DNA from 3 places in the Pantoea sp. X-Soil-ISGK-285 genome. Region 2 is predicted to be linked to each of the others. Evidence: predicted binding sites of a transcription regulator. Region 2 holds the regulator's gene; each other region holds the start of a gene.
What was found. The regulator Fur, encoded in region 2, represses iron uptake genes when iron is present. The targets are predictions, from matches to a motif close to ATAATAATGAGAACNACTATCAA.
Positions count from the first base shown of each region.

Region 1: a site for Fur is predicted at 1,997-2,019, ahead of fes (enterochelin esterase). Genes of this name have one in related genera too.
Region 3: a site for Fur is predicted at 1,847-1,869, ahead of AC6I8B_RS02090 (isochorismate synthase). Genes of this name have one in related genera too.

Region 1 covers NZ_AP035938.1:470,768-475,132, forward strand. The annotation lists gene AC6I8B_RS02120 (enterobactin synthase subunit F) at 1-436, opposite strand, end outside; gene AC6I8B_RS02125 (MbtH family protein) at 429-647, opposite strand; gene fes (enterochelin esterase) at 750-1,955, opposite strand; gene AC6I8B_RS02135 (TonB-dependent siderophore receptor) at 2,206-4,365, shown strand, end outside.
Region 2 covers NZ_AP035938.1:1,166,207-1,170,571, forward strand. The annotation lists gene glnS (glutamine--tRNA ligase) at 1-962, shown strand, start outside; gene AC6I8B_RS05450 (hypothetical protein) at 1,198-1,593, shown strand; gene fur (ferric iron uptake transcriptional regulator) at 1,665-2,108, opposite strand; gene fldA (flavodoxin FldA) at 2,457-2,987, opposite strand; gene ybfE (LexA regulated protein) at 3,120-3,395, opposite strand; gene ybfF (esterase) at 3,564-4,328, opposite strand.
Region 3 covers NZ_AP035938.1:460,127-464,491, forward strand. The annotation lists gene AC6I8B_RS02085 ((2,3-dihydroxybenzoyl)adenylate synthase) at 1-630, opposite strand, end outside; gene AC6I8B_RS02090 (isochorismate synthase) at 641-1,819, opposite strand; gene fepB (Fe2+-enterobactin ABC transporter substrate-binding protein) at 1,997-2,965, shown strand; gene entS (enterobactin transporter EntS) at 2,960-4,204, opposite strand; gene fepD (Fe(3+)-siderophore ABC transporter permease) at 4,350-4,365, shown strand, end outside.

The DNA of each region.
Region 1 (4,365 bases), 700 kb from region 2:
GGTATCGCTGATACCAGTACCAATGATCCTCATCCAGCCGAAGCAGGCTGTGATGGTAGAGCGGCGCGCCGCTCAGCACCCGCAGATCGCCGGTCATATCCTGCTGCATCAGCGCACGTGCTGCGGCCTCCGGATCGGCGGCGTCGCGCAGATCGACCACCTCAGGCTCGCGGAAAGCCTGGGGTTCAGGCCACTGTAGCGGTTCACCCTCCAGCTCGCCAAAGGCCATATTCAGTGTGTCCGCTTCCTGCATGCCAGCAATTATGGCCCGTGATAACAGCGCGCTGTTCAGCGCACCGCGCAGTTCGACAAAATGCGCCACGGCGTAAGCATTGGAATAGGGCGATAGCTGGTCAGCGATCCAGATTCCGGGCTGAGCGGCCACCAGCGGCAGCGTTTTTTGTTCTGTCTGCGGGTTGAGGGTGATCTCAGACATTTTCGCCTCTGTCCTGCGTCATAACCGGACGGATATCGTGCCAGTTTTCATTCAGCCAGCTCAGACAGTCAGCCTGTGGCCCGGGACCAAACACCGGCTGCCATCCTGCCGGAACCGCACAAAAGGCGGGCCATAAGCTGTACTGCTGCTGATCGTTCTTCAGCACCTGACAATCCTGTTGCGGATCGTCGAAAGGGTTAAGTTGTTGCATGTCGGTCTCCTGTCCGCAGTCACCGGGCGCGCTAACGCCGCTGTCCTGCATATCCGATATCTTTCAGTGGCGCGCAGAAGGCGGAATATAAGCGGGTTAGGGCTATTGCCATATGGCTTTAAGGCCTGCCAGCAGTCCGCCGCGCCAGCACAGCGCATCGTGACCACCTTCGACCGGGTGATAGCTGACCTGATGTCCGGCAGCGGTCAGATCGTGCTGAAACTGCTGGTTTGCTGCCAGAATCAGCCGTTCGCGTCGTCCCGCTTCCAGGTAGAAGCGGCGAGGGGGGGCCTGCAGTAAGCCCTGTTGTAACTGCTGTGGCAGCCAGCCATTGGGATCGCCGCGCGCGGGCCACCAGAACGACCCGGAGAGGCTGATCGCCCCAGCAAAGGTTTCCGGCCAGGTCAGGGTGGCGTAAGCGGCAGAAAGGCCGCCAAAACTCTGTCCCGCTACCAGCGTGCTGTCGGCACGAAACGGCGCCCAGCGCTGAACCTGCGGCAACAGCTCGTGCTGAATCGCCAGCCAGAAGTCAGGGTTACAGGTCAGCTCACGCGTGCGGTGCTCGCGGTCGATGATGTCGATCATGACATAGACCGCAGGGGGCAGTTCGCCTGCCTCTGTCAGTTGCTGAAGCGGGCCGGCAACCGGCATGTTCTTTGCCCAGAACTGACCATCCAGCAGCAGTACCAGCGGACGATCGCCTGCACTGGCGTCTCCGGTAACAGAGATCCAGATCTGACGCTGGTTCCCCAGCCGTTCGCTGCGCCACAAATAGTGTTGCAGCGGAATATCGGCGGCACGGCCCTCATCAACTGCACGCCACACCTGCTGATCCGGCGCGTGTGGCAGGTGCAGTGGCGAGACCCTCATTCCGCGTCCACCCGCCCAGCTTCGCAGAGGATTCAGCGGATCGCTTTGCGCCTGCGGGAATTTCTGACTCCACCACTGGCGCACTGACTGCATATCGGCCTGCCCGGTAAAAGTCTCTTCCTGACTATCAGGAATCAGGCAGTAGCTGCCGCGCCAGTCAGCGGGCAGAGCGGTTTGCCACCACCAGACATCGGTATCGGGAACAGGCGTTAATGAGGAGGGGACCGCTGAATGATGATGATCGGTTACGCCGGTAATATTGATCCAGACGCGCCGGGTATTGGAGTGCTGCGTGTCACCCTGAGGATCGCGCCAGAAAAAGGTGACCTGACAGGTTCCCTTTTCGCCAGCTTCAACCAGAGGAATGCCCCGTTGCTGCTGCTGTTGCCACCAGCGTTCACTGCCGGTTTCTTCATTTAACCACGTCATACGCGCCATCTTTCGATCACCCTTGATTAGGGTCATGCATGTTATGAATAATAGTATTGATAATTATTTGCATTTGCAATAGGGTGTTTCCGCCCGACAGGGAGCGCGCGCATCCTCTCTGCCGCACCGGCTTTCAGACTGATGCAAAGCGCTTCTGACGCTGGCCCGGCGACAAGGGGAAAACGTTGCAGGCAAGGTTATTACTTTTTTACCGGCACGCCGGCAGTGGCATCCTCGCCGGCACTCCAGGAACAGAAAAATGAAAAAGTTATCCCGGCTTTCGTTAGCCATTATGATTGAACTGGGTTTCACCGCCTCTCTCATTTCTGCCGGTGCCGTGGCTGCTGAAGCCACCCGCGAACCGGCTATCGACAGCAGCCCCTCCGATACCCTCCACGACGACACCATGATGGTGACCGCCGCCGAGCAGACGTTGCAGGCACCTGGCGTGTCGACCATCACCGCCGACGAAATTAAAAAACATCCACCCGCACGCGATGTCGCCGAAATTATTCGCACCATGCCTGGCGTCAATCTGACCGGTAACTCCACCAGCGGCCAGCGCGGAAACAATCGCCAGATCGATATCCGCGGCATGGGGCCGGAAAATACCCTGATTCTGATCGATGGATTGCCGGTGACCAGCCGCAACGCGGTTCGGCTTGGCTGGCGTGGCGAGCGTGATACGCGCGGCGACACTAACTGGGTGCCGCCAGAGATCATTGATCGCATTGAGGTAATCCGCGGTCCGGCAGCGGCTCGTTACGGTAACGGTGCAGCGGGCGGCGTGGTGAACATCATCACCAAAAAAGAGATGGATAATCAGTGGCACGGCTCATGGAGCGCCTATTACAACGTGCCGGAACACAAGGAGGAGGGCGCGACCCGTCGCACCAACTTCAGCCTTGAAGGGCCACTGGGCGAGGATGTCAGTTTCCGGCTCTATGGCGGTCTGGCAAAAACGCAGGCTGATGCTTACGACATTAATGAAGGGCACGCCGCAGACCGCACCGGCAGTTACGCCGGATCGTACCCGGCGGGCCGGGAAGGCTCGATCAACAAAGATATTCATGGCCTGCTGCGCTGGGCATTTGCGCCGATGCAGACGCTGGAAGTGGGGGCCGGTTACAGTCGTCAGGGCAACCTCTACGCCGGGGACACGCAGAACACCAATACCAACGCCCTGGTGAAAAGCAAATATGGTGACGAGACCAACCGGCTCTATCGGCAGAACTTTTCTGTTAAGTGGACCGGTGCCTGGGATAATGGCATCAGCACCAATACCTACGCGCAATATGAGAACACCCGCAACGCGCGTCTGAATGAGGGGCTGGCAGGCGGCACCGAAGGCATCTTCGCCAACAGCAACTTCAATACCATCCAGCTGGATGATGTGTTGTTGCACAGTGAGATCAGTGTGCCGTTTGAATGGCTGGTGAACCAGACCGCGACTTTCGGGACGGAATGGAATCAGCAGCGGATGAAGGATCCTTCATCGACGACTCAGGCCGCCAGCTACGGGTCGATTCCCGGTATCGCTACGACCGGCCGCACACCCTATTCGCAGGCGGAGATCTTCTCGCTGTTTGCCGAAGACAATATTGAGCTGACCGACAGCACCATGCTGACGCCGGGCCTGCGCTTCGATCACCATTCGATTGTCGGCGATAACTGGAGCCCGTCGCTCAACCTGTCACAGGGATTAGGCGATGAGTTCACACTGAAAATGGGTATTGCGCGCGCCTATAAAGCCCCGAGCCTCTATCAGACCAACCCGAACTATCTGCTCTACAGCAATGGTCAGGGCTGCGCCGCCAGTGCCGGTGCCTGTTATCTGATGGGTAATGACGATCTGAAAGCGGAAAACAGCATCAATAAAGAGATTGGGGTCGAATGGAAGCGCGACGGCTACCAGGCGGGCCTGACCTGGTTCCGCAACGACTACCGTAACAAGATCGAGGCTGGCACGGCGCCAACCGGCACCGCATCTAACGGCAAAACCGACATCTACAAATGGGAAAATGTGCCGAAAGCGGTCGTCGAGGGGCTGGAAGGCACGGTTAATGTCCCGTTCTCCGACAGCGTAACGTGGAACAATAACTTCACTTACATGCTGCAGAGTAAGAATAAAGAGACCGGCGATCGTCTGTCGATTATTCCGGAATATACGCTCAATTCGACGCTGAGCTGGCAGGCGATGCAGGACCTCTCCCTGCAAACGACCCTGACCTGGTACGGTAAACAGGTACCGAAGAAATATGACTATAAAGGTAACGCCGTTACCGGTAGCGCCACCGATCAGGTGAGCCCCTATTCGGTTGTGGGCATGAGCGGCACCTATGACGTTAATAAATATGCCAGCGTCACCGTGGGTATCGACAACCTGTTCGACAAGCGCCATTTCCGGCAGGGCAACGCG
Region 2 (4,365 bases):
ACAACCGCCGTCTCTATGACTGGGTGCTGGACAACATCACTATTCCGGTTCATCCGCGTCAGTATGAATTCTCGCGCCTGAATCTGGAGTATGCGGTGATGTCGAAACGTAAACTCACTCAGCTGGTGACCGAGAAGCACGTAGAAGGGTGGGACGATCCGCGCATGCTGACCGTTTCAGGTCTGCGTCGCCGTGGATACACCGCCGCTTCTATCCGTGAGTTCTGCCGTCGTATTGGCGTGACCAAGCAGGATAACATCGTGGAGATGGCTTCGCTGGAGTCCTGTATCCGCGATGATCTCAACGAGAATGCGCCCCGCGCCATGGCGGTTTTAGATCCGCTTAAAGTGGTGATCGAAAACCTGCCAGCAGGCCATAGCGAAATCGTCACCATGCCAAATCATCCGGGTAAACCGGAGATGGGCACGCGTGAAGTGCCGTTCAGCCGCGAGATCTGGATCGATCGCGCGGATTTCCGTGAAGAGGCGAACAAACAATATAAGCGTCTGGTGCTGGGCAAAGAAGTCCGCCTGCGTAACGCCTATGTGATTCGTGCTGAGCGGGTCGCCAAAGATGAAGCGGGCAACATTACCTGCATCTACTGCACCAGCGATGTTGATACGCTGAGCAAAGATCCAGCCGATGGCCGCAAAGTCAAAGGCGTGATTCACTGGGTTTCTGCGGATCACGCGCAGCCAGCTGAGTTCCGTCTGTATGATCGTCTGTTCAGTGTGCCAAACCCGGCTGCTGCAGAGGATTTCCTGGCGGTCATTAATCCTGAGTCACTGACCATCAAAAACGGCTTTGTTGAACCCAGCCTGCGCGATGTGGAACCGACAACACCGTTTCAGTTTGAACGTGAAGGTTATTTCTGCGCCGACAGCGTTTACTCGAAACCGACGCAACTGGTGTTTAACCGCACCGTCGGTCTTCGTGATACCTGGACCAAAACGGGCGAATAAATTTTTTGGGGCTGACCTCATAAAATGACAAAAGGGCGATTTATCGCCCTTTTTTATTGCCCCGATTTTTACCATCGCCGACGTTTATTCTGCACTAACCACAACCGGTTCAATACCGACTTGTGGGAGTAATCTGAGTTTAAAAAAATTAATCAATTTCAGGATGTGAATTGTCAGCTTTCAGGTAGGCTATCCGCTCTCAGAGGTTGCAAAGCGGGTTACAGAAGGAAAAAAAATGACAGTTCTCGCCCAGGAAGCCAAACACTGTGTCGTCGTTTTACATCAGCTCATTGAACGTATTTTTAATCAGCCAGCCGGATCTGACGACAGTTTCCAGCTGCTGATGTCCTATTTTCATCCTGAGTTTCGCATGGTGACCCCAAAGGGCAAAGAGTACAATCTGAACGAGGTCGAGGATCTTTTCCAGCAGTTACAAGGGCAGCGGGAAGGGATGCGCATTGCCACCTGTGAACATGTCATTCTCTCTCATCATGAAAAAGAGATCGTCGTACAGTACCGCGAAATGCAGATGATGAACGGCAATAACCAGAGCCGCATTTCGCTGGCCATTCTGGATTGCAGCAGCTCCATTCCACGCTGGCGCTATCTGCAGGAGACGCTGGTCGCCTGAGATGAGGGCAGAAAACAGACGAAAAAAAACCGGTGAATTCACCGGTTTTTTTATTTCAGGCCGCGCCAGCGTTACTGGTCGTGCAGCGTTTCGTCTTCACGGCAATCGCCCAGCGTACAGTGTCCATAGAGATAGAGGCTGTGGTTGGTCAGCTTGATGCCATGGCGGGTCGCGATTTCACGCTGACGCGTTTCAATCGATTCGTCGCTGAACTCGATAACCTTGCCGCAATCCAGGCAGATCAGGTGATCGTGGTGATGCTGCTGCGTCAGTTCGAAGACAGACTTGCCGCCTTCAAAGTTGTGACGAGTCACAATACCGGCATCATCAAACTGGTTCAGAACACGGTAAACGGTCGCCAGGCCAATCTCTTCGCCAATGTCGATCAGGCGTTTATACAAATCTTCCGCACTGACGTGATGGCACTCAGGTTCCTGAAGCACTTCCAGAATTTTCAGTCTGGGCAGCGTTACTTTCAGGCCAGCCTTCTTTAATGCGGTGTTGTTGTCAGTCATGCGGATTTTGTCCTGTTACTAATATTCACTTTTGTGGCTTATCGCCTTGAATGTCGATCTGTGCTCATTCTCATTTGCGTCTCATTATAGAACTGAAGCGATGAAATGAAAACCAGAGGGCGTGTCTGAATCATCATGGGCTATTGGGGATGCGTCACCGGGCCGGGGAAGATTCTGACAGAGGTCTGTTAGCACATCACTTAGTCTTGCCGCCTGAGAAAATAAGCGGAAGATCGATGCGGGTATTCTACAGATTAAACGGAGAAAGTTAAAAAAATGTGGCTATTATTTCTATAGGCATTTTCATTGCCTCAATGTGAGCTGGCGCTCACATTGAGTCGGGCAGGATCAGGCTTCGATGATCTCTTTCAGCTGCAGTTCATCAAAAATCTGCTTAACCCATTGGTCAACACGCTGGCTGGTCAGCTCAGGCTGGCGATCTTCGTCAATGGCCAGGCCCAGGAAGTGGGTATCATCGGCCAGGCCTTTCGAAGCTTCGAAGTGGTAGCCTTCAGTTGGCCAGTGTCCGACAATGACGGCACCGTGCGGTTCGATAATGTCGCGAATCGTGCCCATGGCATCACAGAAATACTCTGCGTAATCTTCCTGGTCGCCACAGCCAAACAGCGCAACCAGCTTGCCGTTAAAATCGATCTCTTCCAGCGTCGGGAAAAAGTCATCCCAGTCGCACTGCGCTTCGCCGTAGTACCAGGTCGGAATACCCAGCAGCAGGATATCAAACGCTTCCAGATCTTCTTTTGTGCTTTTTGCGATGTCATGGACTTCTGCAACATCTGTACCCAGCTGTTTCTGGATCATTTTTGCAATGTTTTCGGTATTGCCGGTATCGCTGCCGAAGAAGATGCCTACGAGTGCCATGAGTAAAATAACCTCTTAAATCCTGATGATGAGATGTGTGCCGCAGCACATTTCAGCGAATAATAGCAGACGAGAGAAAACCGGTGAACGGTTAAAGCCCCGACATTTGCCTCTGCGTGCGATTTGCCCGCATTAATCCAGTTTGAGCTGTGCCAGTAGCATCTGTTCAATCAGTTCGCTACGGCTGAGATTGCGCTGTTCTGCCAGCGTATTGAGTGCATCGACGGCGTCACTGTTCATTTTCAGTTCGACACGACGAAGCCCGCGTCCTTTGTCACGTTTCAGTTGATTGCGCTTGTTAATGCGCAGCTGTTCATCACGCGAAAGCGGACTGGTTTTGGGTCGACCAGGGCGGCGCTCATCAGCAAAGAGATCAAGCGTCGTGCGGTCAGTCTGTTCTTTTGCCATGGCTTAGTAAAACTGAATGGGGGCGGGCGCCAGACACTCACCGCGCAGATTATAAATTATTGGCCATTGCCGCAGCAAAACTGACCCGCGGCAAAATTTTAGCGCGCCATCATACTTCACGCTTACGCCGGACGCCAATCCTAAACTTTTACCGCCATCTATTTGCTTTTAAAGCGCAAAAAAGCGACGGACACTGCGCAAAACGGCATCGGGTTTCTCTGCATGAACCCAGTGTCCTGCGCCACCGATCACATGCGCCTGAGCGGCCGGGAACTGCTGCAGCAACGCATCGCGATAGCTGTTATCCAGGTAGCTGGAGTCGCCGCCGCGAATAAACAGCGCCGGGTGATTCCAGGCGGGAACCGGCTGCCAGCCAGATATCGTGGTGTAGTTATCCCACAGCACCGGGACGTTGAAGCGCCACTCCCCCTCCTGGAAGGATTTCAGCAGGAACTGGATCACCCCTTCTTCCTCGATCAGCGTTCGCATGACCTTCGCCGCCTCGCTGCGGGATGAGACGCCCGCATCGGTGACGGCACGAATGCCGGCAAATATCTGGTCATGACGGCGCGTCTGGTAATCCACCGGGGCGATATCGATCATCACCAGGCGCTCAATGCGTTCCGGCACCAGCGCGCTCATGGTCATGGCGATTTTACCGCCCATCGAGTGTCCGATCACCGCGACGCGATCAATGCCATGTGCATCCAGTGTTTCGACCATATCCTGCGCCATTACAGCGTAGTTCATCTCGTCAGATCGTGGTGAAAGTCCGTGGTTGCGGACATCTACCTGCAGCAACGGACCGGCATCTTTCAGCCCGCGCGCCAGCACGCCAAGGTTATCGAGACTGCCAAACAGACCGTGGATAAGCAGGATGGGCAGAGAATCAGCAGGGGATTGTTCAGTTTGCAGACGGGCGTTCAAAATCATAGCAAAGTTCTTAAGTTTGAGACCTGAGCTTAGGTTA
Region 3 (4,365 bases), 710 kb from region 2:
GTAGTAGTAATCATTATGGGTACGTGGGATCAGTTTCGGTGTACCGGTACTGCCACCCGACAGCTGGAAAAAGGCGACTTCATCGCCTGCGGTCGGGGTTGCGATGAAGTTGCCCGCGGGTTCAGCCAGCAGGGCGTCGAGGCTGTTTTCCGTCTGAGCGTCATTACGCAGGATCACCTGTTGGAGTGAACGCTGATCGCGGCGAAGTTGCGCAATAAACGCATCATCGGCGAACAGTGCGTGGCTGCGATCGGCAATTAACAGGCTCGGCGAGATCTGACTGGCATAGGCGGCCAGTTCAGTGCGCTGATGGCTGAACAGGGCGTTAACCGGGGCAACGCCGATTTTGAACAGGGCAAACAGCGTCAGGTAAAATTCCGCCACGTTGCCAAGCTGCACCAGCGCCGTATCGCCTGACTTCAGGCCGCGACGCTGCAATGCCGCGGCCAGGTTGTCACTCAGCGCCGCCAGCTGGCGATAGGTAAATTGTCGTTCGCCATCAATCACCGCTACGCTCTCGCTGTCGCGATGACGTTCCAGGATATCGGTCATCGGCAGATCGAGCCAGTAGCCTTTTTCACGGTAACGTGCGGCCAGATCGTCCGGCCAGCGGCTGTAGGAAATCGTCATACAGGTTCCTTTATTGCAGTCCAAAAGCGCGAAGCATGGTGTCGAGTTTGACGCCGGTTTCACGCCATTCTGATTCAGGTTGTGAGTCCGCTACGATGCCTGCGCCCGCAAACAGCCGCACCCGCGGGCCATTCACCGTACCGCAGCGAATGGTGACGACCCATTCGCCATTGCCCTGATCGTCACACCAGCCGACGATGCCGCCAAACAGCTGACGTTCAAATGGCTCCAGTCGCTGAATCAGCGCCTGAGCACGCTGATGCGGGAAGCCGCTGAGGGCCGGTGTCGGATGCAGCAGACAGGCCAGTGACAGCGCATTTTCGCGATCGTCCAGCACGTCACCCTGAATCTGCGTAGCGAGATGCCACAATGTTGCGGTGGTCAGCAGTGAAGGTGTCTCGGGGACCGACAGCAGGCGGCTGCGCGGCTGCAGCGTCGCGCGCATCGCATCCGTGACCAGCTTATGCTCATGACGATCTTTTGCTGAGTGCATCAGGCTGTCGCCAGAGGCCTGGTCACGCTGCGGATCGCGATGACGCGGCGCTGAACCGGCCAGCGGACAGGAGCAGAACTGGCGGCCCTGCTTACGAATCATCAGTTCCGGGCTGGCGCCAACCAGCGCGCCACCATCGGGCAGCGGCAGATGGAAGTGATAGCTGTTAGGGTTCTGCGCCACGATGCGCTGCATCAGGGCGGCCGTATCAACCGGCTGTTCCGCCACGATATCCATCAGCCGCGACAACACCACTTTATCCAGATCGCCGCGCTGCGTAGCCGCCACCGCCTGCGCAACCATGTCGATGAAAATGTCATGGTCCGGCACCGCCGTGCGGCGACGCACCTGCGGCAGTTCAGCCTCAGCCAGAGAGGCACTGGCGTTGAGATCGTCACGGTTAAAGGTCTGATACGACTCAGGGATAAACAGCGCAGCGGGCTGATCCACGTCGAAGGGGATTGCACCCACCAGAATGGGATGGGCAATGCCCTGTTTTCTGGCTGAAGCAAAATGGTGCTGTAGTTGCTGCTGAAACTCCCCTGTCAGCTGCTCACCCTGCCTTACCGGCGCGGTAAGGGTAGTAAAACAGCCCTGTGTGGTCAGGCTTTGCCAGGGAGAGGTAAACAGAAAGCCACGGCAGAGTGCCGGGAAATCCTGCAACAAGGGATGTTCAAACGCCAGCGATTCCACCATAATTTCCACCTATAAATGATAAGATAACTAATAATGATTATCATTTGTATTGTGGGCCAGTAACCTACGTTGATTAGCTGAAAGTGTCAATAATTACGCGGCGATTCAGCTGGCATGGCCGGTTAAATCAGCACAAATGGTCTCTCTCTTTTTCCGGGTAAAAGTGGACGAAAATCTATGAGTAAACATGGTGTCACATCGGCGATAGCGCTGTTTTTCCTGAGCATCAGCCTGTTCAGCGTTACCGCTGCTGCCCAGACCGGCTGGCCGCGAACTGTCGCCGGGGCAACAGGCAATATCACGCTGACCCAGGCACCGATGCGTATCGTTTCGACCAGCGTTACCCTGACCGGCTCGCTGCTGGCGATTGACGCGCCGGTCGTCGCCAGTGGCGCAACTGCACCCGGCAGTCGGCTGGCTGATAAGCAGGGATTCTTCCGTCAGTGGGGCGAAGTGGCCAAACAGCGCGGCGTAAAACGTCTCTACATTGGTGAGCCCAGTGCAGAAGCGATTGCTGCTGAAGCGCCAGACCTGATTGTGGTCAGCGCCACCGGGAATGATTCGGCGATAAAACTGGTCGATCAGCTCGCGGCGATTGCGCCGGTGCTGGTGGTGAATTACGACGATAAAAGCTGGCAGCAACTGGTGACGTTGCTGGGTGAGGCGACCGGGCATGAAGCGGAAGCTGCCGCCCGGAAAACTGAGTTTGATGCGCGAGAAAAGGCTCTGAAAGCGAAGCTGACCCTGCCGCCGCAGCCGGTTTCAGCGATGGTGTGGAACGGGGATGGCCGGGCAGTCAATCTGTGGACGGATGCGTCGGCGCAGGGGAAATTACTGCAGCAACTGGGCTTCACTCTGGCGACGCCGCCGGCCACTCTTCAGTCTGGTCACAGCATGGGACAGCGTAAAGATATCCTGCAACTGTCAGGAGAAAATCTGGCGGCAGGCCTTAATGGTCAATCATATCTGCTGTTTGCCGCTGAAGAGCCCACCGCCGCACAGGTGATGAGCAACCCTTTCCTGGCGCAGACCCCAGCTGTGCGCGCAAAAGCGGTCTATGCGCTGGGGCTGGATAGCTTCCGGCTCGACTACTACAGCGCCAGCAATTTGCTGACGCGGCTGGAGACGTTGTTCGTTAAATCATGATCCCGTTTCCGCCGGTGCAGGCGGTTGATAGCGACGCAGACGCGCCATCAGCAGCCACATGATGATGCCCAGCACGGTGGCTGCCAGACCAGCCAGGCTGGCCGCCTGCTGCGGCAACAACAGTGAACCCATCGCGCCAATCATCGCTGCACCTATCGCATCGCCGGTGACATTCTGCGCTGTCCAGAGGCTGTTGATCCTGCCGAGCAACGCATCAGGCGTCAGCGTCTGGATCAGCGCGTACTGCACCAGGCTGTTGATGGCACTGAAATAGCCAAAGGCCGCAAGGCAGACCAGACTCGCGCTGAACCACGGCATCAGGCTGAACAGAGCCAGCGCGACGAAAGCAGCAATAGCACTCGCCAGAATCAGGCGGCCCGGCTGCGGTGACTGTGCCAGCCGTCCGCTGGTGAGGGCACCTGTGGCAGCACCCAGCGGAACGGCGGCATACATCAGCCCTAACTCCGTCACGCCGACCTGCCAGTGTGGCGCCAGCGCCGGATAGAGCACGCGCACCGCGCTGGCTAACGTCACCAGCGCGCCGACCAGCGCCGCCATGCCAACGATCGGGCTGGCAAACAGGAATTGCACGCCGCTGACCAGTGCTTTTAGCGGATGCTCACGCGGCTGCGGCGGTGGCGCCAGCCGCGGCAACCGCAGCAGGGTTAGCACCGTCAGCAACGTGCCGAACGCCGCCAGTCCGTAGTTCCACGCCACACCGCCCTGCGCGATGACCAGTCCGGCAATGGCGGGGGAGAGAATCGCGCCAAAGCGCACCGTCAGCATGGTAATCGCACCTGCTTTCATCAGGTTTTCACGCCCGACCAGCGCCGGAGTCGCCGCCAGCAGCGCGGTGACGCCTATCGCGCCGAAAAAACCATCCCACAGTCCCAGCACAAAGACGGCGATCACCGACGGCGAAGGGAGCAGGGCATTGATGCATAAGGCGACAAAGCCCAGGCCACAGGTGGATCGGGCAAACAGGATCAGACGTCGGCGCTCATAGCGATCCGCCAGCACGCCGCCGGTCAGCAGGCCGATAAACATGCCGGCACCGGCCAGCGTCACCGCCAGACCCACCAGCAGCGGCGACTGCGTTAGCTGCTGAATCTGAACCGGTACCGCCACCGCCAGCATGCCGAGGGCGACGATGGAGATAAAGCGGGCGATAAAAATGGCGCGAAAGGCGGGGTGGGTTCTCAGCAGGCTGAGATCGATAAAGTGGGAGGGTTTGTTCATAACGTCGCTTTTTTGCACCCATTTTCCTCATCATTGAGTCCGGGAGTCATGGTAACATACAAAAAATCACTAATAACGATAACAAGTATCATTATCATAATGACTCGTGCTGCGATCTCAATGAATCGATGAAGGTTTAAACGTTATGCGTCAACTTCGTG